Regions from separate parts of the Micromonospora coriariae genome, predicted to be linked through region 1. Evidence: riboswitches for the same ligand, from Rfam matches in the RefSeq annotation. Region 1 holds a riboswitch; each other region holds the start of a gene.
The links. A riboswitch is a leader RNA that binds a small molecule or an ion and turns the genes downstream of it on or off. The one in region 1 is predicted to bind cyclic di-AMP.
Positions count from the first base shown of each region.

Region 2: linked by a shared signal. The riboswitch ahead of GA0070607_RS10000 (coiled-coil domain-containing protein) and the one ahead of GA0070607_RS19915 (coiled-coil domain-containing protein) in region 1 are both predicted to bind cyclic di-AMP.
Region 3: linked by a shared signal. The riboswitch ahead of GA0070607_RS12255 (C40 family peptidase) and the one ahead of GA0070607_RS19915 (coiled-coil domain-containing protein) in region 1 are both predicted to bind cyclic di-AMP.

Region 1 is NZ_LT607412.1:4,235,299-4,245,721, reverse strand. It holds gene GA0070607_RS19925 (HelD family protein) at 1-1,819, shown strand, start outside; gene GA0070607_RS19920 (cation diffusion facilitator family transporter) at 1,926-2,843, shown strand; cyclic di-AMP (ydaO/yuaA leader) riboswitch at 2,985-3,117, shown strand; gene GA0070607_RS19915 (coiled-coil domain-containing protein) at 3,123-4,187, shown strand; gene GA0070607_RS19910 (DUF2269 domain-containing protein) at 4,305-4,823, shown strand; gene GA0070607_RS19905 (hypothetical protein) at 4,913-5,380, opposite strand; gene GA0070607_RS19900 (PfkB family carbohydrate kinase) at 5,559-6,536, shown strand; gene surE (5'/3'-nucleotidase SurE) at 6,533-7,360, shown strand; gene GA0070607_RS19890 (STAS domain-containing protein) at 7,386-7,748, opposite strand; gene GA0070607_RS32415 (hypothetical protein) at 8,126-8,266, shown strand; gene GA0070607_RS19885 (hypothetical protein) at 8,404-8,811, shown strand; gene GA0070607_RS19880 (BON domain-containing protein) at 9,290-9,976, shown strand; gene GA0070607_RS19875 (redoxin domain-containing protein) at 10,037-10,423, shown strand, end outside.
Region 2 is NZ_LT607412.1:2,136,752-2,147,174, forward strand. It holds gene GA0070607_RS09960 (dihydrofolate reductase family protein) at 1-268, shown strand, start outside; gene GA0070607_RS09965 (CsbD family protein) at 432-605, opposite strand; gene GA0070607_RS09970 (heavy metal translocating P-type ATPase) at 690-2,945, opposite strand; gene GA0070607_RS09975 (hypothetical protein) at 2,958-3,938, opposite strand; gene GA0070607_RS09980 (heavy-metal-associated domain-containing protein) at 3,953-4,162, opposite strand; gene GA0070607_RS09985 (metal-sensitive transcriptional regulator) at 4,316-4,612, shown strand; gene GA0070607_RS09990 (heavy metal translocating P-type ATPase) at 4,644-6,737, opposite strand; gene GA0070607_RS09995 (YibE/F family protein) at 7,049-8,425, shown strand; cyclic di-AMP (ydaO/yuaA leader) riboswitch at 8,592-8,722, shown strand; gene GA0070607_RS10000 (coiled-coil domain-containing protein) at 8,727-9,746, shown strand; gene GA0070607_RS10005 (carbonic anhydrase) at 9,804-10,423, opposite strand, start outside.
Region 3 is NZ_LT607412.1:2,605,270-2,615,692, forward strand. It holds gene GA0070607_RS12210 (VOC family protein) at 1-620, shown strand, start outside; partial or broken gene GA0070607_RS12215 (dihydrofolate reductase family protein) at 742-1,290, opposite strand; gene GA0070607_RS12220 (YciI family protein) at 1,382-1,744, opposite strand; gene GA0070607_RS12225 (nucleotidyltransferase family protein) at 2,404-2,742, opposite strand; gene GA0070607_RS12230 (TIGR03086 family metal-binding protein) at 2,786-3,364, shown strand; gene GA0070607_RS33775 (hypothetical protein) at 3,501-3,635, shown strand; tRNA gene GA0070607_RS12235 (tRNA-Gly) at 3,725-3,798, opposite strand; gene GA0070607_RS12240 (zinc metalloprotease) at 4,046-5,029, shown strand; gene GA0070607_RS12245 (pyridoxamine 5'-phosphate oxidase family protein) at 5,106-5,663, opposite strand; gene dcd (dCTP deaminase) at 5,763-6,341, shown strand; gene GA0070607_RS12255 (C40 family peptidase) at 6,402-7,379, opposite strand; cyclic di-AMP (ydaO/yuaA leader) riboswitch at 7,455-7,591, opposite strand; gene GA0070607_RS12260 (N-acetylmuramoyl-L-alanine amidase) at 7,822-9,804, shown strand; gene GA0070607_RS12265 (C40 family peptidase) at 9,868-10,423, opposite strand, start outside.

The sequences.
Region 1 (10,423 bases):
GACCACGCTGGTGGTCGACTGGCGGGCGCCGGCCGCCGCCGCCTTCTACCAGGCCACCCCGGCCCAGCCGCTGGGCGTGGTGCGCCGGCGCACCATCCAGTCGCGCAACGAGCGGGTCACCCGGATCGAGGACGACCTGCTGGACCCGGCCGCCGCCCCCGAGGGGATGACTGTGGTCGGCGACGGGGCTCTCCTGGCGACCCTGTCCCGCGCCACCGGACGGGGCATGCGCGACATCGTGGCGACGATCCAGCGGGAACAGGACGAGGCGATCCGCTCGCCCGGCTCCGGGGTGACGATCGTCGCCGGCGGCCCGGGCACCGGCAAGACCGCCGTCGCCCTGCACCGTGCCGCCTACCTGCTGTACTCCGACCGCAGCCGGTACGCCGGGGGCGGCATCCTGGTGGTCGGCCCGTCCTCGGTGTTCGTCGAGTACATCGCCTCGGTGCTGCCCTCGCTCGGCGAGGACACCGCGACCCTGCACTCGCTGGGCACCCTCTTCCCGGGCATGACCGCCACCCGCACCGATTCGCCAGAGGTGGCGGCGGTGAAGGGTTCGCTGCGGATGCGCCGGGTGCTGGAGCGCGCGGTGCGGGACGCGGTACCGGGTGGCCCGGGCGAACTGCGGCTGCTCTACCGCGGCACGCTGCTGCGGCTGGACCGGGCCGAACTGGACGGGATCCGGGACCGTGTGCTGCACCGGGGCGCCCGGCGCAACGAGGTCCGCCGGGCCGGCTTCGACGGTGTCTTCGCCGCGCTGTGGGCGCAGGCCCGCCGGTTGGGCATCGGCCGGCTGCCGGAGCAGCGGGCCTTCGAGGACGAGATCGCCACCCGGCCGGAGTTCCGGGAGTTTCTCAAGGCATGGTGGCCGCGGCTGCACCCCCGGCACGTGCTCGACTGGCTGGCCCGGCCGGACCGTCTGCGCCGGTACGCGGACGGGATCCTGTCCACCGCCGAGATCCGGCTGCTCAGCGCGGCGTACCAGAATCTGGACGCCGCCGGGCTGACCATCGCCGACGTGGCGCTGCTGGACGAGCTGGACGCGCTGCTCGGCAAGCCGGCGCAGCCGGCCCGCGCCCGGCGTGACCCGTTCCAGCTCGCGGGCGGGGTCCGCGAGCTGAGCAGCTTCGGCGACCGGCAGCGGGCCGCGCGGGCGGCGGCCCGGGAGCGGCCGGCGGACTACCGGGAGTACGCGCACGTCGTGGTGGACGAGGCCCAGGACGTCTCGCCGATGCAGTGGCGCATGGTCGGTCGGCGCGGCCGGCTGGCCTCCTGGACGGTGGTGGGCGACCCGGCGCAGACCGCGTGGACCGGTGATCCGGAGGAGCTGGACCGGGCCCGGGACCAGGCGCTGGGCCGCCGCAAGAGGCACGACTTCACGCTGACCACCAACTACCGCAACTCCTCGGAGATCTTCGCGGTGGCGGCGGCGGAGATCCGCCGGATCTACCCCGACCTGCCGCTGCCGACCGCCGTCCGCTCCACCGGGGTCGATCCGGTCGAGCTGGCGGTGCCCGCCATCGAGCTGGAGACCGCGACCGTGGAGGCGGCCACCGGGCTGCTGGCCGAGGTGGAGGGCACGGTCGGGGTGATCACGCCGGTCCCCCGCCGTGACGAGGTCGCGGGTTGGCTCGGCGCGCTCGGTGCGCCGCGGCTGCAGGTGGTGACCAGCCTGGAGGCCAAGGGCATGGAGTACGACGGGGTGGTGCTTGTCGCACCGAGCGAGATCCGGGCGGATCCGGGCGCCGGGGTACGCACCCTCTACGTCGCGCTCTCCCGCGCTACCCAGCGCCTCACCACCATCGACCCGACGGGCTGACCTGCGGCGGTGCCCCTCGCGGGCCGGCGACCTGTCGTACACTTGCATACATAGCGATGTGAGCATACATTTGACCCGGTCCCGATCGACGGCGGAGGGTGGTCTCGTGGGCGCAGGTCATGACCACCACCACGGGTCGGTCGCCAACGCCGCGCACCAGCACCGGGGGCGGCTCTGGACAGCGTTCGGGCTGCTCGCCGCCCTGATGGTGGTCGAGGCGGTGGCCGCGTTCCACACCGGCTCCCTGGCCCTGCTCTCCGACGCCGGCCACATGTTCACCGACGTGCTCGGCATCGGGATGGCGCTCGCCGCGATCACCGCCACCCGGCAGGCCACCGGCGATCCGCAACGCACCTTCGGGCTCTACCGGCTCGAGGTGCTCGCCGCGCTGGCCAACGCGGTCCTGCTGTCCGGTGTCGCGGTCTACGTGGTGATCGAGGCGATCGGTCGGTTCGGCGACCCGCACGAGGTGCTGGCCGGCCCGATGCTCGCGGTGGCCGCACTCGGCCTCCTCGCCAACCTGGCCGCCTTCGGCCTGCTCCGCGCCGGGGCCCGGGAGAGCATCAACCTTCAGGGCGCCTACCTGGAGGTGTTCGGCGACCTGCTCGGCTCGCTCGGCGTGATCGGCGCGGCGCTGCTCATCCAGGTCACCGACTGGTGGTGGGCCGACCCACTGGTCGCGGTCGCCATCGGCGTGTTCATCCTGCCGCGCACGTGGCGGCTGGGACGGGCCGCGGTCCGCATCCTGGTGCAGGCCGCCCCGGAACATCTCCAGGTCACCGCCGTGCACGACCGGCTGGCCGCGGTGCCCGGCGTGGTGGAGGTGCACGACCTGCACGTCTGGACGCTCACCTCGGGCATGGAGGTGGCCTCCGCGCACCTGACAATGGCGCCCGGCGCGGATGTCGGGGTGGTGCTCACCGCGGCGCGCACCGCCCTGCACGAGGACTTCCGGATCGAGCACGCGACGTTGCAGATCGAACCAGGCGCAGCGCCCGGTGCCTGCGGTTCGGTCGAGTGGTAGGGCGTTTCAGGAGTTTTACTCGGCTTAGTCGGAATTTCCCGTGACAACGCACGCACCGTCCGTCACATCGGCTGCACCGGCCCCACCGGCACCGGTAGGCTCGGTCCCGGCCTCCACCCGGCGGCGCCCTCCCGGCGCCGGTGGCGGCCGCCGCCTAATCGCCCGAGCGGGCGAACCGGGGAACCATGTTCCTGGGGTGCATCCGCGTTCAGCGGTAGGGATCTTCCGTCCCGAACCCGTCAGCTAACCCGGTCGGCGGCTGACGGAAGGACACGCGTAGTGGTACCAGCACGACCACCCGCCGCCCGACTGGCGGCCCTGATCGTCGCGATGTTCGCCCTCGGCCTCGCGATCCCGGCCGGCGCCGCCTCGGCCGCTCCCCCGACCGGCCAGCGGGCCGCCGCGGCACCCGACGGCGACGAAGAGGGCGGCACCCCGGCGCTGCGGGCCCAACTGGAGGCGGCCAGCAAGGGATACCTGGACGCGAAGCGCGCCCTGGACACCTCCGTACAGCGGCAGCAGCAACTCGCCACCCAGCTGAAGACCACCGAGACCGAACTGACGGCGCGCAGCGGCAAGGTCGACGAGATCGCCGGACTGGCCTACCGCACCGGCCGGCTCGGCACGGTGTCGGCGCTGCTCAACAGCAGCACCCCCGAGGGCTTCATGGACCGTGCCCGCACGCTGGACGCGGTCGCCGCCAACGAGGACCGGGCGCTGCGCGACCTCACCGCCACCAGGGATGAGGTCAACCGCACCCGCATCGCCCTGGACGGCGAGATCCGTGAGCAGCGCAAGCAGGTCACGGTCATGGCCAAGCGCAAGGACCAGGCCGAACGGGCCCTGACCGTGGCCACCACGAAGGCCCGCACGACCGCCGACAGCGGCTCCAACCGGGGCACCTCCACTGCCAACGCCACGGCCGCCCCGCGCAACTCCGACGGCTCCTGGCCGTCGGAGTCGTGCAGCGTCAACGACCCCACCCCGGCCAGCGGCTGCATCACCCCGCGCACCCTGCACGCGCTCAACCAGGCCAAGGCCGCCGGCTTCACCCGGTACGTCTCCTGCCACCGCAACGGCGGCTCCGGCGAGCACCCGAAGGGCCGGGCCTGCGACTTCGCCGCCCAGAAGGGCGGCTTCGGCGGCGACGCCACAGGCGGCGACAAGACGTACGGCAACAACCTGGCCGCGTACTTCATCCGCAACGCCGACCGGCTCGCGGTGCTGTACGTGATCTGGTACAGGCAGATCTGGCTGCCCAGCAGCGGGTGGAAGTCGTACAGCGGGGCGGGCGGCGACCCGTCCAGCGACCACACCAACCACGTGCACCTGTCGGTGTACTGACCCACCGGCCGGTGCCCCGCCTCGCGGGGCGCCGGCCCCCGGGTACGTCAACGGACGTACCCGGGATGTCGCCGACGGTCGGACGTCCGGGCCGGGCCCGGCGGGCAGCATCCTGGTATGCGCCGGATCCCGCCCACCGCCCGCAAGGCTCTGCTCACCCTGCACCTGGTCACCTCGCTCGGCTGGCTCGGCGCCGACCTGACGCTGCTCACGCTCGGCGTCGCGGCGCAGCGCGGCGCCGACCCGGCCGTCGTCTATCCGGTCGCCGCGCTGGTCGGCACCGTGCTGTTCGCGCCGTTGAGCGTGCTGGTCTGGCTGGTCGGCGTGGCCAGCGCGCTGCTCACCCCGTGGGGCCTGCTGCGCTACCGCTGGGTGCTGGTCAAACTAGTGATCACCACGGTGATGGTAGGGCTTGTGCTGTTCCTGCTCACCCCGAACCTGCGGCACGCCGGCGCGCTGGGCGCCGCCCTGCCCGCCCGGGACCGCGCCGACCTCGTGATCGCACCGGCCGTGTCGACCAGTCTCATGATCATCGCGACGGTGCTGTCCACGTACAAGCCGTGGGGGCGACGGCCGGCGGCGCGGCCCACAGTCGCGGGGCGGACCGGACATGATCGCGCCGCAACCAGGATCTAGTGGCCTCCCCGCGCGCAGACCACCACATCCAGGATCGAGCGTGACCTTCGCGGGCGGCCGGGCGCCGGACGCGGGTGCGCGGCGGGCGATCAGCCGGCGGGCGGGGAGCCGGCCGCGCGGTCCAGGGCCGCGCCCAGCCGGGTGGCCAGGGCCAGGTGGGCTGCCCGGGCCTGGCGGAACGCGTACCGGAACAGCGGGGCCGGCGCGGTCAGGGTGATCTCGACATCGATTCGGACCAGGCCGTCCGGCTCGCCGCGTAGCCGGGTGTGGTTGCGCACCGTGGTGGCCGGCCACTGGCGGGCCACCGTCACGATCTCGTCGTCCTCGCTGATCAGCACGTCCGCCTGGTAGCTGGTCCGGAAGCGGAGCGGGCCCGCCGCCAGCCGGTCGCTGATCGCGTAGCTGGCCCGGGCACCGGGGCGGGGCGGCAGCCGGCGGACCCGGACGATCAGCGGGTGCAACTCGCCCTGCCGGGTCAGGTCGCTCAGCAGGGCCGCCGCCTCCCGGAGCTCGCACCGGGCCTGGACGGCGTAGCTGAAGGTATCGCTCCTGAGCACACCGTCTCCCGCCGCCGTTGGTCGCACGATCGTCCCGTACCCCGGTCGGGCTGGCAATGTCCGGACGGACACGGACCGTTGCCCCGGCTTTCACACCCCGTTCCCATTACGGTCGGCTGATGGGGAACCACCCGCCGTGACGGGCGACGGAGGGAGTGAGCATGAACGGGTACGACCGGTGAGCGGGCACGTGATGGTCTTCGCGCCCACGCCGCAGCTCACGGTGACCATCGACCAGCCGAGCGACCAGCCCGAACTGCATCTGCACCCCGGCGGGCAGGGCGTCTGGCAGGCCCGCATGGTGATGTCGCTCGGGGTCGACGTGGTGCTCTGCACCGCGCTCGGCGGCGAGATCGGCCAGGTGCTGGAGCCGCTGCTGGTCAGCGAGGGAGTGGACCTCAAGGTGGTGGTCCGCGACTCCGGCAGCGGCGGGTACGTGCACGACCGCCGGGACGGATCCCGGCAGGAGATCGCCGACGTGCCCGGGCAGCCCCTGGGCCGGCACGAGCTCGACGAGTTGTACAACCTGGCCCTCGGCGAGGGGCTGCGAGCGCCGGTGAGCGTGCTCAGTGGACCCGACGAGCCGTGGCTCGTCCCGGCCGACCTGTACCGGCGCTTCGCCGCCGACCTCGGTGCCAACGGCGGCCGGGTGGTGGTCGACCTCTCCGGCGATCACCTCGGCGCGGTGCTGGACAGCGGGGTGTTCTTCCTGAAGGTGAGCCACGAGGAACTGATCCGCGACGGCCGCGTCCGCAACGAGGAGGCCGCGGAGCTGACCCGGGCGATGTACGAGCTGCACGCCGCCGGCGCCGAGACGGTGGTGGTGAGCCGGGCCGACGAACCGGCCCTCGCGCTCATCGACGGTGAACTGTTCGAGGTGGAGATGCCCCGCTTGCAGGCGGCCGACCCGCGCGGCGCGGGCGACTCGATGACCGCCGGGGTGGCCGCCGTGGTGGCCGGCGGCGGAGACATCCGGACCGCCATCCGCACCGGCGCCGCCGCCGGGGCGTTGAACGTGACCCGGCACGGGCTGGGCACCGGGCGGTTGGACTCGATCACCGGTCTGGTGGAGCGGGTCCGGTTGGTCCCCGCGGACAGCCGACAACAGGAGCGGACCACCCCCGACGAACTGGCCGACCGGGCGGTCGAGCGATGACACTGCGCGTGCTCGTCACCAACGACGACGGGATCGCCGCGCCGGGAATCCAGGCGTTGGCCTGGGCGGCGGCGCAGCGGGGCATGGATGTGGTGGTCGCCGCGCCGCTGGAGGAGGCGAGCGGCACCAGCGCCGCCATGAGCGCCCTGGAACAGGACGGGCGGGTGGTGGTGCACGACCACCCGCTGCCGGAGCTGCCGGGCGTGCCGGCGTACGGAGTCGGTGGCTCGCCCGGCTTCATCACGCTGATCGCGCTGCACGGCGCGTTCGGCCCGCCGCCGTCGGTGGTGCTCTCCGGCATCAACCGGGGTGCCAACGCCGGCCGCGCCGTGCTGCACTCCGGCACGGTTGGCGCCGCGTTCACCGCCGCCACGAACGGCTGCCGGGCGATGGCCGTCTCGCTGGACGTGCTCTCCGCGGGCGAGGCGACGGCCGCCAGCGGTGGCGCCGCGGTGGACGCCGCCGCCCGGGTACGCGACGCCGAGCGCAACTGGAGCACCGCCGCGCGGGTCGCCCTGGATCTGCTCCCCCGGCTGACCGCCGCGCCGATCGAGAGCGTGCTCAACGTCAACGCCCCGGACCTCCCGCACGGGCGGCTGCGCGGGGTCCGCCGGGGCACGCTGGCCAGCTTCGGTCAGGTGCAGATGACGGTGGCCGAATCCGGGCACGGCTTCGTGCGTACCTCGCTGGAGGAGCCGGGCCAGGCCGCGCAGCCCGGCACGGACGTGGCGTTGCTGGCTGCGGGGTACGCGTCCGTAACGGCCATCCGGGCGGTCACCGAGGTGACCGACGTCGACCTGACCGGCCTGGACGAACAGCCCTGACCGGCCTGGGCCAGGATGTCGGCGCTCAGGCGCCGGGAAGCACCTCGGGGGTGGCGGTGCCGGCGAAGTATGGCTCGGGGGCGCCGAAGAGGCCGAGCAGGCCGGTCACCCAGAGCTGCCGGTGCACGAACCGGCTCGGTTCGGTGACTACCAGCTTGACGCCGCTCACCTCGGCGGTCTGGAAGCCGGCCACCATCGCGCTGATGCCGACCGAGTCGATGAAGGTGACCAGCCTCATGTTCAGCTCGATGCGCAGCGGGCGGCCCTTGGCCAGCACCTCCGCGACCGCCTCGCGCACCTCGTACGCTGTGTCGACGTCGATCTCGCCACGCGGGGCGATCTCCACGACACCACCGGACAGAACCGACTTCACGATCGACAGGCTCACGCGAGCACCTCCACCCGCCCGTCCCCCGGGCGCCTCATCAGTACGCGGGCCGCGACCGACAGTATTCCTTCGACGGCCTCGGTCGCCACCCCTCGGGATGAGCAATTCGCGGATCCGGGCACAGCAAGTCGCCCATATCCGGACTTTTCATTTTCTGATCACTCAGTACTTTTCGTTATCTGACCACTCAACGATCGGTCGGAACCGACGCGTCGCCGGACCAGGGTAACGGTCCCGGCACGGCGCACCCGTCAAGCGTGCCAGCCCCGTGTGACACCGGCGTGTCGCACCTCGTCGATCGACCCCGACGAGGCCGGATGGTTGCCGACGCCGCCTAGCATCGGCCCGGGAACCCACCGTGACGGAGAGGACCTTCAATGATCAAGAGACTGGCGGGGCTGGCCGGCGTCGGCGTCCTGCTCGCCCTCGTGCTGGCCTGCGGCTTCGGTGGCGGAGGCGATGACGACGACGATGACGACGACTTCGCCCGGGGCGCCTCCGTGGTGGTGCTGCGCTGACTCACCCGGCGGGCTGCGTCGGCCGGGTTTGCGCCCGGCCGGCGCGGGGCACTGCGGGTTAGGCGAATCGTGACGCGCTGGACAGACGCCGAAGTCCGAAGTGGCCGCCGGCTTCGGCACCCGAGGAGGTAACCACGATGTTCGGAACCAACCTGCTGGACCGCCGCAGCAAGCCGGAGCGGATCGCGGACCAGGCGTGGGAGCACCTCGTCTCCGCCGTGAGTTCCGCGGGGGACAGTGTCCGGGGCACCGCCCGCTCCGCCCGGCGCGGCAGCAGTGACCTCGCCGACGGTGCGGGCGATCTGGTGGGCTCCGCCGCCGACGAGGCGCGACGCCGCGCCTCACTGGCCTTCGACGCGCTCGCCGGCCGTCAGCCGGCACTGCCCTGGACGCTGCTGATCGGCGCCGCGCTGGTCGGCGCGGCCGTCGGCTGGGCCGTCGGCTCCGCCGCCCGGGCTGCCGGCAGCCGGGACGACCGCGCGGTGGACGACGTCGAGTTCGTCGACGTCGACCGCCCCAACTCCCCCATCGGCCTGAACGACTGACCCACCCGCCGCCATCCGCAGGCCCCGCTCGACCACCCGGTCGACCGGGGCCCGCCCCTTTCTCCCCCCTGCCCTCCCCCCTCCCCCCTCCGCCCGCACGCCCCGTCCCCCGTCGATCTAGGGCATATCGTCGTGAACGGAGATCGACTAGCGGCGATATGCCCTAGATCGACGGCGAGAGAGGCGGGGGTGCCGCGACCCGGGGGACGAGTCGGCGGCGCCCTGACGCCCACCACCCGACGCGACGGCCGCCGCGACCGGGGAGTGCGTTCACCGTAACCGATCGGCGAGACCTATGGAAGCGCTCCCATCATCGATTCTCGCGGATACGGCAGTCACCGGAGGGGCACGAACCGGGCCCCGCCTCACCCGGCCAGGGCGAGGACGGGTCACCCCGGACGGCGGCAGGATCGGACCCCGGCGGACTCCGGCCGCGGCCGTCACCCGGTCCGCCGCCCACGCACCGGAGGAGGGACAGATGGCCATCGCGACGATCAGCCGCACCGACCAGGACATCCAGTCCGCCGTACTCGACGAGCTGACCTGGGAACCGCGGGTGCAGCCGCACGAGATCGGCGTGACCGTCGCCGAGGGCGTCGTCACGCTGACCGGGCGGGTGGACAGCTACGCGAAGAAGTGGGCCGCCGAGCGGGCCGCGCACCGGGTCGCACGGGTCCGGGCACTCGCCAACGACCTGACGGTGCGGCTGCCCGGCGAGGCCGAGCGCGCCGACCCCGACCTGGCCGCCGCAGCCGGTCACGCACTGGAGTGGGACGCGTTCGTACCCGTCGAGAAGCTCCAGGTCACGGTCTCGGCCGGCTGGGTGACGTTGCACGGCGAGGTCGAGTGGGAGTACCAGCGCCGGGCCTCCGAGCGGGCGGTCAGCAGGCTGACCGGCGTACGCGGGGTGAGCAACGGAATCACCGTCCGTCCGTCCGCCGTGCCCGACGGCCGGAACCTGGCCGAGCGGATCGTCGACGCGCTGGCCCGGGCCGGGGCCACCGAGGCCGAGCGGATCAGCGTCCGGGTGCACGGCGACACGGCGATTCTCGCGGGACTGGTGCACTCGATGCCCGAGCGGGACGAGGTGGAGCAGGTGGCCTGGTCCGCGCCGGGGATCCGAGAGGTGCAGAACCACATCGCGGTCGCCCCGGTGCTGCGCTGAGCGCGGAACCACCCGGGGCGGGTGAGCCGGACTCACCCGCCCCGGCAGCAGGCTGGGGGCATGAGTGATCCGAACGGGCTGATCCAACCGGGGCGACCCGCGCCCGGCTTCACCCTGACGAGCACCCCGGACGGGCGCCAGACCGGGCCGGAGCAGTTCCGCGGCCGGCCGGTCGTGCTCGCCTTCTACCCGGCCGACTGGAGCCCCGTCTGCGGTGACCAGATGTCGCTCTACCAGGCGGCGGCACCGGTCTTCGACCAGTACGACGCGGCGCTGCTCGGCATCTCGGTGGACAGCATCTGGTCGCACCGAGCGTTCGCGCAGAGCCGGGGCATCGAGTTTCCGCTGCTGGCCGACTTCGAGCCCAAGGGCGAGGTGGCCCGCCGGTACGGTGCGTACACCCCGCATGGCGAGGCGGCCCGGGCGCTGGTGGTGCTGGACCAGACC
Region 2 (10,423 bases), 2.1 Mb from region 1:
GTTCCGGTTCGTCACCGACGGGATCGGGTCGGCGCTGCGGCAGGCCCGGGAGGCGGCGGGTGACCGGCAGGTGTCGGTCGGCGGCGGCGCGAGCACGGTCCGGCAGTACCTGGCCGCCGGGCTGATCGACACGTTGCATCTGCACCTGGTGCCGGTCCTGCTCGGGGCCGGCGAACGGCTCTTCGACGGAATCGCGCCGCGGCTGGAGCAGGTGGCGGTGGTGGCCGGGCCGACAGTGGCGCACCTGCGCTACCGCGTCCTGCGCTGATCGGGGCACCGGCCCCGGTGGCCGCGAGGCGACCGGGGCCGGCACCCGGGCGGCGGTCGGGAGCGGGAACGGAATCAGGGGATCTCAGGGTGCACCGGGGGCCGGACAGACAGCACGCCGGGCCGGTGAGATCACCGGCCCGGCGTGCGGAGTGCGTCGTACGTCAGCTCTTGAAGGCGTCCTTGATCTTCTCGCCGGCCTGCTTGAGCTTGGCTCCGGCCTGGTCGTTGCGACCCTCCGCCTCAAGCTGCTCGTTGTCGGTGGCCCGACCGGCGCCTTCCTTCAGCTTGCCGGCCGCGTCCTCGCTGGCGTTGTTGATCTTGTCGTCGATACCCATGTGCCAACCTCCATCGCGAGCGTCGCTACGCCACCAGCAGTACCCCTGCCATCGCCGGCCCAACCATCCCGGTCGGCTCCGCCGCTACACCCCGTCAACCGGAGCGGCCGGGCGGAACCGGCGCAGGCGCAGGCTGTTGGCCACCACGAAGACCGAGGAGAGGGCCATCGTGGCACCGGCGATCATCGGGTTGAGCAGCCCGGCGGCGGCCAGCGGCAGGGCCGCCACGTTGTAGCCGAAGGCCCAGAACAGGTTGCCCCGGATGATGCCGAGCGTGCGGCGGGAGAGCCGGATGGCGTCCACCGCGGCGTCCAGGTCGCCCCGGACGAGGGTGAGGTCGGACGCCTCGATCGCCACGTCGGTGCCGGTGCCCATGGCCAGCCCCAGGTCCGCCTGGGCCAGTGCCGGCGCGTCGTTGACCCCGTCACCGACCATCGCCACCGACCGCCCCTCAGCCTGGAGACGCTTGACCACGTCGACCTTTCCGGCCGGCAGCACCTCGGCGATCACCTCGTCCACGCCGACCTCGGCGGCGACGGCGCGGGCCACTGTCGTGTTGTCCCCGGTCAGCAGGACCGGGGTGAGCCCCAGGGCGCGCAGCCGGGCCACCGCCGCCCGGCTGGTCGGCCGGACCACGTCGGCGACCGCGAGCACACCCCGGGCCCGCCCGTCCCAACCGGCGACGATCGCCGTCCGACCTGTCGCTTCCGCGTCGGCGACCGCCCGCTCGACCTCCGGCGGTACGTCGAACCCGCGCTCGCGCAGCAGCCGGAGCCGACCGATCAGCACACTCCGGCCGTCCACCGTGGCGCTGACGCCCAGCCCCTCGACGTTGGCGAAGCCGGTCACCGGGGGCAGCGCCCCGGCCTCGGCGGCACCCGCGGCGACCGCCCGGGCGATCGGGTGCTCGGAGGCGGCTTCGACCGCCCCCGCGAGCCGGAGCAGCTCGGCACGGTCCGCACCGGCCGCCGGCACCACGTCCACCAGGGTCATCCGACCGGTCGTCACGGTGCCGGTCTTGTCCAGCACCACGGTGTCCACCCGCCGGGTCGACTCCAGCACCTCCGGTCCCTTGATCAGCACGCCGAGCTGGGCGCCCCGGCCCGTACCGACCAGGAGTGCGGTCGGCGTGGCCAGGCCGAGCGCGCAGGGGCAGGCGATGATCAGCACGGCCACCGCGGCGGTGAAGGCGGCGGTCGGCCCGGCGCCGGTGCCGAGCCACCAGCCGAGGGTGCCCACGGCGAGCGTGATGACGATCGGCACGAACACGCCGGAGATCCGGTCCGCCAGCCGCTGCACGGCCGCCTTGCCGCTCTGGGCCTGCTCGACCAGGTCGGCCATCCGGGCGAGCTGGGTGTCCCCGCCGACCCGGGTGGCGGTGACGACGAGCCGACCGCCCGCGTTGATCGTGGCACCCACCACGCCGTCTCCCGGGCCGACCTCGACCGGGACCGACTCGCCGGTGAGCATGCTGGCGTCGACGGCCGAGGTGCCCTCGTCGACGACGCCGTCAGTGGCGATCTTCTCGCCGGGGCGGACCACGAACCGGTCACCGACGGCGAGTTGGTCCACCGGGATCAGGGTCTCCACCCCGTCGCGGAGCACCGCCACCTCCTTGGCGCCCAGTTCGAGCAGGGCGCGCAGGGCGGCGCCGGCGGTCCGCTTCGAGCGGGCCTCGAAGTAGCGGCCGGCCAGGATGAACACCGTCACCCCGGCGGCGGCCTCAAGGTAGATGTTGCCGGCGCCGTCGGTGCGGGTGATGTCGAAACGGAACGGGTGCGTCATCCCGGGCATCCCGGCATCGCCGAGGAAGAGCGCCCAGAGCGACCAACCGAACGCGGCGAGGGTGCCCAGCGAGACCAGGGTGTCCATGGTCGCCGCGCCGTGCCGCAGGTTGGTCCAGGCGGCCCGGTGGAACGGCAGCCCGCCCCAGACCACCACCGGGGCGGCCAGCGTCAGCGACAGCCACTGCCAGTAGTCGAACTGCCAGGCCGGCACCATCGCCAGCACGACCACCGGCACGCTGAGCGCCGCCGACACCCAGAGTCGGGTACGCGGGCCACGCAGCGCGTCCACCGGTTCCTCGGCCGTGGACGGCGGGGACGGCAGAGCGGCCGTGTAGCCGGTCTTCTGCACCGTGTCGATCAGGTCGTCCGGCGTGACGCCGTCGACGTACCGGACGGTGGCCTTCTCGGTGGCGTAGTTGACGGTCGCGCTGACCCCGTCCATCCGGTTCAGCTTCTTCTCGATCCGGGCGGCGCAGGCGGCGCAGGTCATTCCGCCGATCGCCAACTCGATCCGGTTCGGCGCCTCGGGCAGCGATCTGCTGGTGGTGGTCATCATCTGGTCCCGTCAGTTGTGCCCGTGCCCGGGGGTGCCGTGGTCGGCGTCCCCGGTCGGCGCGGGTCCGGTCGGGGTGGGATCGCCACCGGTCGTCGGTGCGCCGGTGGGCGGGGTGCCGGCGACCACTGTGAACTCGGCAGTGTGCACCGACCCGCCGTGCCGGAAGTCGAGGTAGAGCCGGTAACTGCCGGCCGAGGGCACCTCGGCGAAGAAGGTGACGGCCGGACCGGGCGGTGTGCGCCCGTCGCCGGGTGTCCCCTCCGGGTGCACGTGCAGGTACGCCAGGTCACCGCGGCGCAGCGCCACGAGATGGCCGTACGCGCCCAGGTAGGGCTCCAGGTCGGTCACCGGCTGCCCGTCCCGGCTGACGGTCAGCGTGAGCGGCGACGTGCGGCCGGGCTGCACCTCGCCGGCCAGGGTGACCGTGTAGCCGTCGACGGTCGTGCTGGTCACCGGCGCGGGCAGCGGCCGTTCGGCCAGCGTTCCGGGGACCGTCACGTCCACACCGAGGGTCAGTGGCTCTCCCCCGGTCGGGGCGAAGTCGGCGAACGCCCGCCACTGACCGGGGCCGGCCAGCGGGGTGGCGACCCGCCAGGTGCCGTCCGGGGCCAGGTCGGGATGCACGTGGCGGAAGCCGGAGAGGTCCCGCCGGGCGACGATGAGATGCATCCGCTTGTCATGCGCCACGTCGAACCGGGTCACCGGTCGACCGTCCGGGCCGCCGATCCGGAAGGCGAACTCGCCGGCCGGCGCGGCTACCGGTTGGAGGGTGTAGCCGCGGTCGGAGACGAGCAGGCCGCCGGGGAGCCGGTCGGCCGCCTCGCCGTGCTCTCCCTGGCCGGTCGGGCCCGGCTGGTGGCCGGCGCCGTCGTCGTGCCGGCTCTCGGCGACCGGGGCGGCGGGACCGGCCACCTGACCGATCCCGTACGCCGCCCCGAACACCGCCGCGAGGCCGAGGGCGAATCCGCCCAGTCTGGTCACCGTGTTCATGCCGGGCCTCTCGATCACGCCTCGACGAGGTCGTAGCCGGCCTCGTCGACGGCGGCCCGGACGACCTCCACGTCCAGCGGCTGGTCGCTGCTGACGGTGACCCGGCCGGAGCCGAGGTCGACCTGAACCTCGCGCACACCGGCGATGGCGCCGACCTCGGCGCTGACCGCGCTCACGCAGTGCCCACAGGTCATGCCCTGCACCTGGTACGTCGTGTTGACCATCGAACCGTCTCCCTCCGCCACCTCCGAGCATATACCCCCCAGGGGTAATTCGAAGGCGGACCTCTGCCCTTGTGTTGTACCGGTACCCGGTGGGGGTATTCCGACAGGAAGGGACAGTACCATACCCCCCAGGGGTAGGCTATCCTGGTCGCCATGACCGCACCCACTCCGATCCGCGGATACACCGCCAGCAAGGACCAGCTGCTCGCGCGGCTCCGCCGTGTCGAGGGGCAGGTCCGGGGCATCGAGAAGATGGTCGACGACGACCGATACTGCATCGACGTGCTCACCCAGATCTCCGCGATCCAGGCCGCGCTGGACAAGGTGGCGCTGGGGCTGCTCGACGGGCACGCGCGGCACTGCATGCACGAGGGCGCCGCCGAGGGCCGGGCCGACGAGATGGCCACCGAGATGATGGCGGCGGTCGGCCGGCTGATGAAGCGCGGTTGAGACCCGGTGACGGCCCGGCCCGACCGGGCCGTCAGTCGGGCTCCGGGTCCAGGCGCACCCCACGCAGCAACTGGGCGTTGAGCGCCACCACGATGGTGGACGCGGACATCAGCACCGCGGCCAGCGCCGGGCTCAACGCCACCCCGGCCGACGCCAGCACCCCGGCCGCCAGCGGCAGCGCCACCACGTTGTAGCCCGCCGCCCAGGCCAGGTTCTGCCGCATCTTGCGGTACGACGCCCGGGAGAGCCGGACCACGGCACCGACCCCGCGCGGGTCCGACGAGGCCAGCACCACCCCGGCGGACTCGATCGCCACGTCGGTGCCCGCGCCGATCGCGATGCCGACGTCGGCGCGCGCCAACGCCGGCGCGTCGTTCACCCCGTCGCCGACCATCGCCACGGTCAGTCCCCGCCGCTGAAGCTCAGCCACCCGGCCGTCCTTCTCCGCCGGCAGCACCTCGGCGAAGACCTCGTCGACTCCCCGCCGGAACCCCAGGTCGGCGGCGACCGCCTCGGCCACCGGACGGGCGTCGCCGGTGATCATGGCGATGGTGCGGACACCCGCGGCGCGCAGCTCGACGATGGCTTCCCGGGCCTCCGGACGCACCTCGTCGGTCAGTGCGAACGCGCCGAGCACGGCGGCCGGCATCCGTACCAGGTACAGCACCGCGGCGCCCCGCGCCGACCACTGGCCGATCGCCGCATCCAACTCGGCCGGGAGCGACAGGCCCAGCTCCCGTACCAACGCCGGCCCGCCCACCGCGTACTCCGTACCGTCGACGGTGGCCTGCACCCCGCGGCCCGGCAACGACCGGAACCCGGCGGCCGCGGCCGGGCCGACGCTCCCGGCCGCCGCCACGATCGCCCGGGCCAGCGGGTGCTCGCTGTCGGACTCCACGCCGGCCGCGATCCGTAGCACCTCGTCCCGCCCGACGCCGGGTGCCGTCACCAGGTCGGTGACCACGTGCTCGCCCCGGGTCAGGGTGCCGGTCTTGTCGAACAGCACAGCGTCGACGGTCCGCATCCGCTCCAGCGCCAACCGGTCCTTGACCAGGATCCCGGACCGCGCGGCCAGTGCGGTGGAGAGCGCGACGACCAGCGGAATGGCCAGTCCGAGCGCGTGCGGGCAGGCGATCACCAGGACCGTGACGGCGCGGACCACCGCCTCGTCGGGCCGGCCGAGCGCGGTCCAGACCAGCACGGTCAGCACGGCGGTGCCGGTGGCCAGGTAGAACAGCGCGGCGGCGAACCGGTCGGCCAGCAGCTGGGCCCGCCCACCGGAGCGCTGCGCCTGCGCGACCATCCGCTGGATGCCGGCGAGCGCGGTCTGCTCGCCCAGCGCCTCGACGCGGACCCGGATCGCCGAGTCGGTGGCGACGGTACCGGCCACCACCCGGCCCCCTGCCGACCGGGCGACCGGACGCGACTCTCCGGTGATCATCGACTCGTCCAGCTCGGCGGCGCCGTCGACGATCCGGCCGTCCGCCGGAACCCGCCCACCGGGCCGGACCAGCACCACGTCGCCGACCCGCAGCTCGGTCACCGACACCGGCTCGACCCGCCCGTCCGCCGCTACCCGCTCGGCATCGTCGGGCAACAACGCGGCCAGTGCCTCGAGCGCGCCCCTGGCCTGACCGATGGCCTTCATCTCCTGCCAGTGCCCGAGCAGCATGATGGTGACCAGCGCGGCCAGCTCCCACCAGAAATCCAGGTCGAAGGCACCCACGCTGGTGGCCAGTGACGCGGTGTAGGCGACGGTGATGGCCATCGCGACCAGCAGCATCATGCCGGGCGCCCGATCGCGGACCTCGCGGACCGCGCCGACCAGGAACGGCCAGCCGCCCCACCAGAACACCACCGAGCCGAGCACGGGCCCGACCCAGGACCGGCCCGGGACGTCCAGCCCGAGGCCGAGCCGGTCCAGCACCAGGTGGCTGGTCAACACCACCGGCACGGTGAGAGCGAGGCAGACCCAGAACCGGCGGCGGAACATCGCCGGGTCGTGACCGGCGTGCTTGTCGTGCTGATGCGGCCCGCCGTCGGCGTGTCGCTGATGGCCACCGGGCCCGGCGTGGCGCTCGTCGCCGGCGGGACGATCGGGGTCGGGCGGTGACGGAGCGGGCATGGCTCCAACATGCCGCTCCGGCAACCGCCACGCGGGCGGTTCGACCACTCCGACACTCCGCCACGACCTGCGTCCCCGGGTCGGGCTGGTTAGCATTCCGACGATGGCCCTCCGGATCCCGCTACGCAGTTGGGCAGAGGTGCCGCCACGCTGTGGCGTCGCCTCCGGCCGACCGGGCCGAGTTCTCACCCTTCGTGATCATGCGGTCGCCATCCAGCGATCCTGCGCGCTCGCCGCCGCTTTCCCGCGGCGGCGGTGAACCGACCGGCCCGTCGGCACGTACCCCGCACCGGATCGTTGGGAGTCTCGCATTGGGTTCCGACCACACCCGCTCCGCTCCGTCCGCCCCGCCCCGGGTGCGACGGATCCTCGTCGCGACGGTGGTGCCCCTCTTCGTCGCGACCGTGGTCGCCGCGGTCGTGCTCTGGCCCCGCGACGGGTCACCGCGGACCGACGGCGGCACGAACGTGCCGCGCTACCACGGCACGGTGACCCGGGTGGTGACCGAGCCGTGCCCACCGGCGGCGCCGGGCCCCGAGGGCACACCGAGCGTCGGGGATGGGCCGTGCGGCACGGTGGACGTCCGGGTGAACGACGGGTCGGCCTCCGGCCAGCGGGTCCAGACACCGGTGCCGGCCGGACCCGGCGCGCCCCGGGTCGAGGTCGACGACGAGGTGATCCTGGTCGAACTGACCGACCCGACCGATCCCACCGCCAGCAGTTGGAACATCGCCGAACACCAGCGCGGCACGCCGCTGCTGTGGCTGGCGGTGATCTTCGCGGCCGCGATCGTCGCGTTCGGCCGGTGGCGGGGGCTGGCCGCGCTGGCCGGCCTGGCCGCGAGCTTCGCCATCCTGCTCACCTTCGTGCTGCCCGGAATCGGCGCCGGCCGGTCACCGCTGCTGGTAGCGGTGGTCGGCGCCGCGCTGATCATGTTCGTGGTGCTCTACCTGACGCACGGGGTCAGCGCGCAGACCTCGGTCGCGGTGCTCGGCACCCTGGGCAGCCTGGTGCTCACCGGCGTACTGGCCACCATCGTCAGCGGTGCCACGCACCTCACCGGCTTCGGCAGCGAGGACGCCACCGCCCTGTCGATGTTCCAGGCCGACGTGGACCTGCACGGCCTGCTGCTCGCCGGGATCATCATCGGCTCTCTCGGCGTGCTGGACGACGTGACGGTCACCCAGGCGGCCACCGTGGCCGAGCTGGCCAACGCCAACCCCGGGTTGACCCGGTTGCAGCTCTACCGGGCCGCGACCCGGGTCGGCCGGGCACACATCGCCTCCACCGTCAACACCATCGTGCTGGCGTACGCGGGCGCCTCGTTGCCGCTGCTGCTCCTGCTCACCGCCGACTCGCGACCGATCGGACAGATCCTGACCAGCGAGTTCCTCGCGCAGGAGATCGTTCGCAGCGGCGTCGCCACGCTCGGGCTGATCGCCGCCGTACCGCTGACCACCGGGCTGGCCGCGATGGTGACCGCAGCCGGCCGGCAGCCCACCGCGCGCGCCGCCGAAGCGCCCGCCCCGCGACCCCAGCCCGACCGCGCCGAGGCACTGGCCGCACTGAGCTTCCCGCGCACGGGTCGGTCCGACCCCACGTCGCCCGACCCGGCGCGGACCACCCCCTCATCCACCGCCACCGACCGGTGGCCAGAGCCGAACAGGAGCACGGATACGGCATGGTGACACTCCTCAACGTGACCGGATGGGGCGTCCGCCCTGAGAACCGCATCACTGGTCACTCAGCGCCATGGCGAAATGACGCTTTTAGTCGGTATCAGGGCGTAGCTCAGCCGGTGGGCTCTCGGGTAACCTCGCTGCCGGTTACCGATGTAGGCGCTAAGCGGCGCCTGCGGTGCCACCGCCCAATCGCCAACCGGCGAGCCGGGAACCCAGGTACGTGGGGTGAATCCGCGACAGCGGTAGGGGCCACTTCCGCCCCGAACCCGTCAGCTAACCCGGTCGGCGGTCGACGGAAGGGAACATTGTGACGGCACCCCTACGCCGCTGGTTGACACCCGTGGTGGCCGTGATCGCCGCACTGACCGTGCTCGCCGGCCCCCTCCCGGCCCACGCCGCCCCGACGACCCCCACACCGTCCGGGCACGAGGAGGACGGCGAGCCCGCGCTGCTCAACGACGTGATCGAGCAGACCAACCGCAAATACTCGGCGGCCAAGTCCAAGCTGAACAAGTCGAAGCAGAAGCAGCTGCAGCTGGCGCTGGAGGTCGACAAGGCCAAGGCCGACCTGGCCGCACTGGCGCCGGAGGTCGGGCAGATCGCCGCCCAGTCGTACCGCACCGGCCGGATCGGCCCGATGGCGATGCTGCTGGAGAGCGAAGCCCCCGACTCGTTCGTCCAACGTGCCGCCGCGCTCGATGAGATGAACATGGTCAACGAGAAGAAGCTCGCCGAGGTCAACGCGGTGAAGGCCCGCGCCGAGCAGGCCAAGCTGGCCCTCGACGTGGAGGTCCGCGAGCAGCAGAAGCAGACCGCCCTGATGGCCAAGGAGAAGCGCGACGCGGACAAGGCGCTCGCCCTGGTCGGCGGGAAGGGCTTCACCGGCGGGCTGGTCTCGGCGACCTCGCCGGTCGCCCGGCTCGGCCCGGGCCGGACCTCCGACGGCGACTGGAAGTCCGAGTCGTGCAGCGAGAACGACCCGACCACGTCCGGCTGCGTCACCCCGCGCACGCTGCACGCGTACAAGGAGGTCAAGCGGGCCGGCTTCAACCGGTTCGTCGGCTGCTACCGATCCGGGGGGCCGTGGGAGCACCCGAAGGGCCGCGCCTGCGACTGGTCCCTGCAGAAGAGCGGCTTCAGCCCGTGGCACAACGAGGACACCCGGACGTACGGCAACAACGTCGCCGCGTTCCTCATTCGCAACGCCGACCGGCTCGGCATCTACTACGTGATCTGGAACCGGCAGATCTGGTTCCCGGCGACCGGCTGGAAGTCGTACAGCGGGCCGTCGAACCACACCGACCACGTGCACATGTCACTGCTCTGACCCACGCGTTCCCTGTCGAGGGCCGTCCCGCGTCACGCGGGGCGGCCCTCGACGCGTTCAGGCTGCGGGCGCGGCGGGCGTGCCGGCGTCGATCGGTACGTCGAGCGTCGTGGCCGGCACGGCGGCCACCGGACGCACGACTCCGGCGGAGAGCCGGTACGACACCCCCACCACCGCGCACCGCCCCCGCGCCACCTCGGCGGCCAGCACGGGCGACTGCCCGAGCAGCGCCTCGACGGTCTGGGCGATGTGGATGTCGACTATGCCGTCGATGTCGTCCACCCCCTCCTCCTCGGCCCGACGCAGGCTGGGCAGCACGGCGTCGACCACCGCGCGCAGGTGCCCCTGGGGCGGGGTGCCGGTGGCCGCCGACTCCCGGGCGGCCTGCACCGCACCACACGAGTCGTGCCCGAGCACCACCACCAGCGGGGTGCCGAGCACGGTCACCGCGTACTCCACGCTGCCCAGCACCTCCGGGCCGGTGGTGTGCCCGGCGGTACGGACCACGAACAGGTCGCCCAGCCCACGATCGAAGATGATCTCGGCGGCCAAGCGGGAGTCGGAGCAGCCGACGATCACCGCGAAGGGGTGCTGCCCGTCGGCCACCGCGGCCCGGTGTCCGGCATCCTGGTTGGGGTGACGGGGTGCGCCGCGGACGAAGCGCCGGTTTCCGGCGG
Region 3 (10,423 bases), 1.6 Mb from region 1:
AGGTCGTCGGAGGCGCCGGTGGTGCGCTCCTGCCCGGCGATGACACTCAGCTCGGCCTCCAGTTCGTTCCGAGCCGCACGACGAAGGTGGGGCCGAACCGCATGCACCTTCACCTGACCAGCGCCAGCGACGCCGACCAGCAGCACAAGGTGGCGACGGCACTGGGGCTCGGCGGCGCGCACCTCGACGTCGGGCAGCGCCCCGAGGAGGGGCACGTCGTCCTCGCCGACCCCGAGGGCAACGAGTTCTGCGTGGTCGAGTCGGGCAACGGCTTCCTCGCCGGGTGCGGCCTGCTCGGGGAGGTCGCCTGCGACGGCACCCGAGAGGTCGGCCTCTTCTGGAGCGAGGCGCTGGGCTGGCCGCTGGTGTGGGACCAGGACGAGGAGACCGCGATCCAGTCACCGCACGGCGGCACGAAGGTCGCGTGGGGAGGCCCGCCCCTGGCCCCGAAAACGGCGAGGAACCGACAGCGCTTCGACCTCGCCCCGGCCGGTGGCGATCAGCAAGCGGAGGTCGACCGGCTGGTCGCCCTCGGGGCCACCCGGCTCGAGGTCGCTGCGGACGGCGCCGTCGTGCTGGCCGATCCCGACGGCAACGAGTTCAGCGTCAGAGGCCGCTGACCACATCGCGGCCGCCCCGACCCTGGCCCGGCCCCTCAGGCGCTGCTGGCGACAACACCGGCTGAGGCCCCGGCCAGGAATCTGTCCTGAGCTGGGGCCTCACGGTGGAGCGGGTGACAGGGCGGTAACGGAGGTGAACGACGCCGTTTTGGAATCGGCGCTCGTCGAGGAGCGCGAAGTCGGTGCGTACGCCAGTAGGCAGCCCCGGCTTGCCGCCTCCGACGGCCGCGGGCCAGACGAACAACTGGCACTCGTCGACCAGGCCGGCCCGCATGGCTTGCGCCGCCAGGTTGGCGCCTCCAACGGTGATATCACTGCTGGCAGTGGCCTTCAGCTGGTGTACGACGGCGGGGTCGAAACGGCGCTCCAAGCTGGTGGCGGCCGTTGACACCGCGGCGAGAGTCGTGGAGTAGACGACCTTGTTCGCCGCTTGCCAGGCGTTCGCGAAGTCAGCCATGAGGCCGGACTGCGCGGCTAGAGCAGCGTCGGTTTCCCAGACAGCCATCGTTTCGTACAGGCACCGCCCGTAAAGGAGAGTACCCACCGACCGCAGGAGGTTGGTGGTGAACGTGAATACCTCGTCGTCGCGTGCGAACCAGTCGAAGGCTCCACTTTCGTCCTCGATATAGCCGTCAAGCGACACGTTGGTCACGTAGATCAGCTTGGCCATGCCCCCACCTCCCGGTGCACGTAGGACCCGATTGGGATGTCACCTTCGCCTGCCACGCCTCGGCTCAAGCCTCAGTCGACGAGTGACGATCTCATCCCTGCAAGACGCGCCGCGGCTTGAACCGGCGAACCTCCTGCGGCCAGCCGCATGCCTCCGCGATTTTGCCGGCCCACATCCGGGCGGTCGCCTCATCCGGCACGTCCACGATGGTCAGGCCACCCAAGAACTCCTTGCTCTCGACATAGGGCCCGTCGGTGAAGACCATCGCACCGCTTGTGGCGTCTGCGCTGAAGACCGGGCCGTCCTCTTCCTCCAGGCCCCCGGCGAAGACGAATGCCCCGGCGGCCTTGATCTCATCAACAACCGCCCTGGCGAGTGGACCGCGCCCGAGGAACCACTCCTCGGTGTGGTCACCCACCCACTGCTGATTGAAGTAGATGAGGTACTCAGGCATGTCCGCTCCCTCTGATCGTCCCCGGACCCGACGTCCGTCTCTGCATACGCTACGAACGGCATCCGGCAGATCCGACACTCTCCAGCTTGATTTCTGTCAACCGGCACTCCGACGGGGTGATCCGCTCGCGCACGCCGGGATCGTCGGCCTGCGTCTCAGCCAGGCACCGCAGGGCCATGGGCTCTCCCGTGTCCGGGAGCAGGATGCGAACGCTGACGGACTCGGGCGTGAGTAGCCCGGCACGGATCTCGTCGAGCGGCTCGGCCTGTGCGCGAACGAATGCGCCGCTTGGCCCGTGGATGGCCCGTCAGGCGCTGCTGGCCGCAACAACATCGAAGGCCCTGGCTGGGACTGTCGTCCTGACCAGGGCCTTTCGCATGGAGCGGGTGACGGGAATCGAACCCGCACTGTCAGCCTGGGAATTGCCGATCTCCGGCAGGCCACCGGCTTGACGGCCTGGTCTCGGCAGTCTCGCGTGGCCTCGACTGGCCCCTGCTGTCCTCGCCCAATGGCATGCTAATGGCACGCCGGGTTCTTGCCCCGGCCGCCGGCCCGGTCCCGCCTAGTCCCGGTCCTACGCCGCTCGATAACTCGCTCCGTACCTGCGCTTGCATCCCCGGTCTATCCTGCTGGCGTCCTCGCCCCTGCCGGCTGTGCGGCTACGGTGGGATAACCCTCACTTGTGGCCATCGTCTACTCGGCTCGTGACGAGCGAGCCGAGCCAGTGAGATCTCGATGGTGACTCTGCGAGGGTTGCGTCGCCATATGCCGTTGAGCAGGTCGTCCAGCCCGAGTGGCGCGCAGACGTGGAGGGTGTCGGCATGGTCGAGTCTCACTGCCACACAGGTAGCGGTTTCGGGCCAGGTGGCTACGGCTTCCGCAATGGAGTTGAGCGCCGCTACGGGAGCAGCATTGAACACGCCCTCGTACCAGGTGTGCACAGCGGCTTGGTTGGTCGCCTCCCAGGGGACCAGCGGTTCCCGGTTGCCAACAACAATGACGCCCCCTCGGTCTCGCCGTTGTCCTTTATCCTCGTGGCCCGTGACCTTCGCACAGCAACTACAGGACTACTCCGACGCTTGCCGCTGGGTCGGTGACCTCGCCACCGCTACTCAGAGCCCTCAGCTTGACGCCCGGACTCCCTGTGAAGACTTCGACGTCCGAAGCCTCCTGGGACACCTACTCGGCACCGCGCACCGCTCGCTCGCCACAGCCCGAGGCGTTTCGACACGAGGGATTCCCCATGTGATCACCGATGTTGTCGATGACAAGCTGGCGTTGACCTACGCCGACTTGGCCAAGACGATCCGTGAGGAGTGGTCGGGGCTGACTGCTGCCGACACCGTCGTTGCTCCGTGGGGGCCGTGCACCGCGTTGGAGGCCGCTCAGGGCTTCACCGTCGAAACGGTCACCCACGGATGGGACCTGGCCGTGGCCACCGGACAGCCGAGCGAGGCACCCAAGCGGATCGCCGATCGCTGTCTTGAGTACGTCGCGGCTGTCATCCCGGATCGGCTACGCGGCGTCATGTACGGCGCTCCGGTCGTCGGAGTTGAGAACGTGTCCGCGACAGAACAGCTCGCTCATCTCCTTGGCCACAAGCGCATCGGAAACGGATGACTCGCGAACCCGCGCCTCGGCCGCATCCACCCGTCAAGACGTTCGTAGGGAAATCACGTGGGCGCCGGGTAACGGTTGCGGATCTCCTCGTCGGGCAGTCGTAGACCTTCCAGCCTCACTGCACCAGGCGCTGCGGGTGGACCGGAATAAGCCCGATGAGTCGGCCGTCAACGCGGGCAAGACCAAGGGCAAGCCGGGCAAGAAGTCCGGCAGCAAGAAGGGCAAGAAGCGGTCGGCGGATCGGGACGGGGCCGGCGATGACCAGGGCTAATGGCACGCTAATGGCACACGGCATGATCGCTTGCCTTGGAACATCGAAGGCCCTGGCTGGGACTGTCGTCCTGGCCAGGGCCTCGATCGTGGAGCGGGTGACGGGAATCGAACCCGCACTGTCAGCTTGGGAAGCTGATGTTCTGCCATTGAACTACACCCGCGAGCGGCACCACTGTACCTGAGTCACCCAGCCGGTGCACCCAGGCACCCCACCCCCACGTGGCGGTCGACCACCGGCCCCGTCGCGGAGGTTCGCCATCGCTCGCTGAGCTGCCGCTCGCGGAAAGTAGTTTCCTTGTGACAAGATATGGTCGTTCTCAAATGCATCGATGGCTTGTAACGTCTGCCACACGTTGCCAGCCACGGCGTGACACACCCCCTGCCACGCCGCCAGAAAGAGGTGGGCCCATGGGACTCCGTCCCAGCCTGCTGACCCGGCGTGCCGCCGGAGTCGCGTCGACGACCCTCGCGCTGCTGCTCAGCACCGCCGCCGTGGGCGTCGTTCCGGCTGCCTCGGCATTCTCCGCAGCCCCCGGCGGCGCCTGCGTGGAGCCGACCGACAGCCACGCCAACGCCCGGATGAAACCCGGTGCCGCGGCCAAGCACGAACCGAACGAACTGACCGCGAAGCAGGTACGCGAGCGGGACGCGGACCTCGCCGCGGCGCTGCGCGAGCGCGCCACCTTCCGAACCGGAGCCGGCGCCACGGCGCTGGCCACAGTCACCATCCCGGTGGTGGTGCACGTGATCCAGGAGAACAGCACCCGCGCCGGCGGCAACATCCCGGACTCGCTGATCACCGCCCAGATCAACGTGCTCAACCAGGCATACTCCGGCGCCACCGGCGGCGCGGCCACCGCGTTCGCCTTCCGGCTCGACGCGATCAACCGGGTGACGAACCCAGCCTGGTACCCGATCGTGGACGGCTCGTCGGCCGAGCGGTCGATGAAGTCGTCGTTGCGGGTCGGCGGCAAGAACACGCTCAACATCTACCTGGGCGAGTTGAGCGATGACCTGCTGGGCTGGGCGACGTTCCCGCAGCGGAAGCTGAACAGCATGGACGGCGTGGTCGTGCTGAGCGAGTCACTGCCGGGCGGCACCGCCACCAACTACAACCAGGGCGACACCGGCACCCACGAGGTGGGCCACTGGCTGAACCTCTACCACACCTTCCAGGGCGGATGCGGTGGCTCGGGTGACAGCGTCAGCGACACCCCGGCCGAGGCGTCACCGGCGTACGAGTGCCCGACCGGGCGGAACACCTGCTCGGCTGCGGGGCTGGACCCGATCACCAACTTCATGGACTACACCTACGACTCGTGCCTGTACCAGTTCACGCCGGGACAGGCCAGCCGCATGCTGACCGCGTGGAACGCGTACCGGGCGGCGTAGCTTCCCGCGTACCACCGGTGCCGGCTCCGTCACGACGGAGCCGGCACCGGTGGCTTTCCCCAGGACCCGGCCGCGATCAGGCCGCCGAGCGTTGGACGTCACGGTTGCGGCGGGCAGGGCGGGTCTGCGGTACGGAGGTTGGGCCGGCCGCCGCGGGCGGGGCGTGCGGGTCAAGCCAGACCTGGACGGCCGGCCGGCCTGGCGCACCACCCGTGATGCCCATGCCGTGCTGGTCGCGGCGGGTCAGCATCGCCACGTCGACGGTGAACTCGAACAGCCGCCAGTCGACCTGCGGCTCGGCCCGGGCGCTCTGCGCCAGCCGCGCCACCCGGGTCGGATCGGTCACCGGCCAGGCGTGCCCCGCCACGTATGCCTCGTCGTCGCTCTCCTCCGGCGGGAACGAGTGCAGCGCGTAACGGCCATCCCGTTCGAGGTCACGGCGCTTCGGAGAGTCGATCACGAAGCAGAACAGACCCTCGTCGGTGATGACCGGGGAGACCGGGTGGACCCGGGGCCCGCCGTCGGCGCGGACAGTGGCCAGATAGCCGAAGCCCGGCCCGTACTGCTGGAGGAGAACGCGGATCCCGTCGGCGAGTCGGGGCTCGTCGGCGGCGAATTCGGACCAGGAAGCCATGCGAGCATTCTATCGAACAAATGTACGACCAGCGACCTCGACGCGCTGGTCAACCGCACCGAATCCCGCCCCCGCGGCGAACGCCGCTATGGTGGTCCGATGCTGCTCTCCGACCGCGACCTGGTCTCCGAGATCAAGGCCGGCACGCTGGGCCTGGAGCCGTTCGAGCCCACCCTGGTCCAACCGTCCAGCATCGACGTACGACTCGACCGGCTGTTCCGGGTCTTCAACAACCATCTCTACACCCACATCGACCCGGCCATGCAGCAGGACGACCTCACCTCGGTCGTCGAGGTGCCCGACGGCGAGCCGTTCGTGCTGCACCCGGGCGAGTTCGTGCTCGCCTCGACGCTGGAGGTGATCTCGCTGGGCGACCAGCTCGCCGGCCGACTGGAGGGCAAGTCGAGCCTGGGCCGGCTCGGTCTGCTCACGCACTCCACCGCCGGGTTCATCGACCCGGGCTTCTCCGGGCACGTGACGCTGGAGCTGTCCAACGTGGCGAACCTGCCGATCACCCTCTGGCCGGGCATGAAGATCGGTCAGCTCTGCATCTTCCGGCTCTCCTCGCCGGCCGAGCACCCGTACGGCTCGGTGGTGTACGGCTCGCGCTACCAGGGTCAGCGTGGCCCGACCCCGAGCCGCGCCTGGCAGCACTGGCGCACCTGGCCCACCCGCTGAGGCCGTAACGGCGACGGGCCCGCCGCGAAGAATCGCGACGGGCCCATCGGTCACCCGGGATCAGCCCGGGCGGCCGTAGCTGTGGATCGGGCCGTCGTCGACCTTCTTCATCTTGATCGGTTGACCGGCCTGCGAGGCGTGCACGACCCAGCCGTTGCCCACGTACATCCCGACGTGGTGGATGTCGCTGTAGTAGAAGACCAGGTCACCGGCACGTAGGTCGGCCCGGCTGACGTTCTTGGTCACCCGGCTCTGCTGGGCGGCGTTGTGCGGCAGCGACACACCGGCCTTGGCCCAGGCGGCCAGCATCAGCCCGGAGCAGTCGTACGAGTTCGGACCCTCGGCACCCCAGACGTACGGCTTGCCGATCTGCGCGCAGGCGAACTTGACCGCCACGCCGGCGCCGCCGCCGGGGTAGCTGGCCGGGCAGGGCGCCGGACGCAGCGGGCCGCCGCCACCGTTGCCGTAGACCTTGAGGCGCAGCTTCTGCAGGCGGTCGATCTCGTCGTTGATCTGCTTCTTCTTGGCCGCCAACTGGGCCTCGGTCCGGGTCAGCTGGGCCACCATCTCGTCCAGTGGCGCCTTCTGCCGGGCCAACTCGTCACGCAGGTCGGCCACCTGCCGCACGTCCTGCTGCTGGTCGTGCGCGAACCGGTCGAGCATCTCGAGCTGCCCGACCAACTCGCTGGGCGACCGGCCACCCAGCACGGCGTTGACGGTGGAGACGTTCTCGCCCTTGTACGCGCGGACAGCCAGGGAGCTGACCTTGTCCATCGCAGCGTCGACCTGGCGCTCCAGCGGGGCGATCCGGGCCGCCAGAGCGTTGGCCTGCTTGCGCTTCGCGGCCAGGTCGGCCCGGGTGGCGTTGTGCCGTTCGATGATCGGTTCGAGCTTGTTCCAGTCGGCGTCGATCTGGCGCTCGATCTCGGCGACGGAGGGGTCGGCGTGGGCCGCCGTGGCGCTGCCGGTCAGGACGACGGCAACGCCGACCAGGGCGGCGAGGGCGGTGGTGAAGCGGGACCAGCGTGGACGCGGCACGATCGACGTCAGGCCGGCTGACGCCGACCGTTCGGACGACGGCCGCGGGGCATGGTGAGCCACCGGGTTCCGTACTCCTTCTTCCTGACCGCCTACCGGGTTAGCTGACGGGTTCGGGCGGGAAGGTGGACGCCCTACCGCAGTGGCTGCGGATTCACCCCGGGAAACCTGGGTCCCCGGCTCGCTCGGAAGCGATTCGGCGGTGTCGGTCCGTTACCGCCCGGCTGGGCGGAGCTGCTGTCGGCCCGACGAATGACCAGAGTAGAGACGACCGTTACCGATCCGCAACCGGTGTGGCCGTGACACTCCGTACCGATTGCCGGGGGCGACGACCGCCGACGAAGGTTTCCTTCCACGAACGTCGACAGGTGGAAAGGTATTGACGCGAGCCCCGGGCGGGGCGAAGGTGGCCTCACTTCGCCCTTCAGATCTAGGGGGTTCGATGCACCGTCCAACCCTGTCCACCGGCCGGCGCGCCCTGCTCGCCGCCACCGTGGTCGCCGCCGCGACCGCGGTTCCCCTACCCGCCGGCCCAGCCGTGGCCGCACCCACCGCCGACCGCCAGCAGCAGTACGCCGCCGCGGCGACCGAGTACGGCGTACCGGCCGACGTGCTGCTCGGCGTCTCCTATCTGGAGTCGCGCTGGGACAGCAACGCCGGCACGCCGAGCACCAGCGGCGGCTACGGCCCGATGCACCTGACCGACGCCCGGCACGTGGCCGCCCTACCGGGGCGCGGCCACCACGACGCCGGCACCGAGGACCCGCGCGGCGACGACTCCCGCCCCGCACGGGAGATGGCACCCCGACCCACCGAGGATCCCGCGCCGCCCGCCGCCGCGTTGCAGACCGTGGACGCCGCCGCCGCACTGACCGGCGCCGCCCCCGAGTCGCTGCGCACCGACCCGAGGGTCAACATCCGTGGCGGCGCGGCACTGCTGGCCTCGTACCAGCGGGAACTGGGCGCGCCGGTGGGCGCCGGCACCGACCCGGCAGCCTGGTACGGCGCTGTGGCCCGCTACGCCGGCGCGGACAGCGCGGACGCCGCGGCGGCCTTCGCCGACGAGGTGTTCACGACCATCGGCACCGGTGAGTCCCGGGTGACCGACGACGGCCAGCGGATCACGCTGCCGGCCCGGGCGATCCAACCGCAGCGCTCCTGGCTGGACCGCCTCGGGCTGCGCCGGCTCGCCCGCCCGGACGGGCTGGAGTGCCCCCGGACCATCTCCTGCGAGTGGATCCCGGCGCCGTACGAGGCGTTCGGCGCCGGGGACTACGGCAACCACGACCTCTCCGACCGACCCGGCCGGCAGAAGATCGAGTACATCGTCATCCACGACACCGAGGCGAGCTGGGCGACCACGCTGCAACTCGTCCAGGACCCCACCTACGTGAGCTGGCACTACTCGCTGCGCTCGGTGGACGGGCACATCGCCCAGCACGTGAAGACCAAGGACGTCGGCTGGCACGCCGGCAACTGGTACGTCAACGCCAAGTCGATCGGGCTGGAGCACGAGGGCTTCGCCGCGCAGGGCACCTGGTACACCGAGGCGATGTACCGGACCTCCGCCAAACTGGTCCGGCACCTCGCCCTGCGGCTGGGGATCCCGCTGGACCGCCAGCACATCATCGGCCACGACAACGTGTCCGGCACAGTCGCCTCCACCGTGCGCGGGATGCACTGGGACCCGGGCCCGTACTGGGACTGGACGCACTACTTCACGCTGCTGCACGCGCCGCGGCTGGACACCGGCACTCCGGCCACCGGACTGGTCCGGATCGACCCGGACTACGCCACCAACCAGCCGGCGTTCACCGGCTGTGTCACCGCCGGTGTGCCGTGCGCGCCGCGCGGCTCGTCGTCGGTGGTGCTGCGCAGCGCGCCGTCCGCGGACGCGCCGTTGGTCAACGACATCGCACTGCGCCCCGACGGCACCCCTAACACGATGGAGGTGTCGGACCACGGCGCCCGGGCCTCCGCCGGCCAGACGTACGCTCTCGCCGGTCGGCAGGGGGACTGGACGGCGATCTGGTATCTCGGGCAGCGCGCCTGGTTCCACAACCCGGCATCCGCGCCCACCGCCAGCTGGACCGTCGGCGTGGTGGCCACCCCGAAGCCCGGACGGGCCACCATCCCGGTGTACGGGCGGGCGTACCCGGAGGAGGCCGCGTACCCGGCCGGAGTGCCCTACCAGCCGATCTCGCCGCTCCAGTACACCCTGGCGGCCGGCCAGCGGTACGCCGTGGGCGCGGTGTTGCCGGGCGAGTACTACCGGGCCACCACGTTCGACGGCTCCTCGCCGGGCGACTGGACGGTCATCCGCGGCCAGAACCGGTACGCGCAGATCCAGTTCGGTCACCGGATCATGTACGTCGACCTCGCCGACGTGCAGCTCCTGCCGTCCCCGGTGGGCGCACCCCGCTGAACCGTTGAACGGCACGAGGCCCCCGGTCGTTCGACCGGGGGCCTCGTCGTGACTGCTGCTGGATCAGCCGGGTCTGCGGAACCCGGCGACCGGCATGTAGTTGATGCTGGCCACCTGCACCGGCTTGCCGGCGCGTGGCGCGTGCACCATCTTGTCGTTACCCAGATACAGGCCGACATGGTGCAGGTCGCTGAAGAAGAAGACCAGGTCACCGGGGCGGGCGTCGGCCCGCGAGATGGCCTTGCCCTCGTGCCACTGGTCACCCGTGTGGTGGGTCAGGCTGATCCCGGCCGCCTTGTAGGCGTACTGGGTCAGGCCCGAGCAGTCGAACGAGTTCGGGCCGGTGGCGCCCCAGACGTAGGGATCGCCGACCTGCTGGCAGGCGGTCTTGATCGCCTTCTGGGCGGCCGCGTTGGCCACCCCGTTGATGGTCGGGCAGCCCTCGGTCTTGATCGTCGTCTTCGGCAGCGAGGCCTCGAGACGCTTGATCTCGCCGTCGATCTGCTTCTTCTTCGCCGCCAGCTCGTTCTGCTGCTTGGTCTGGGTGGCGATCAGCGCGTCCAGCTTCTGCTTCTGGCCGTCGTACTTGGCCCGTACGGCCAGCACGCCCTCGACCTCC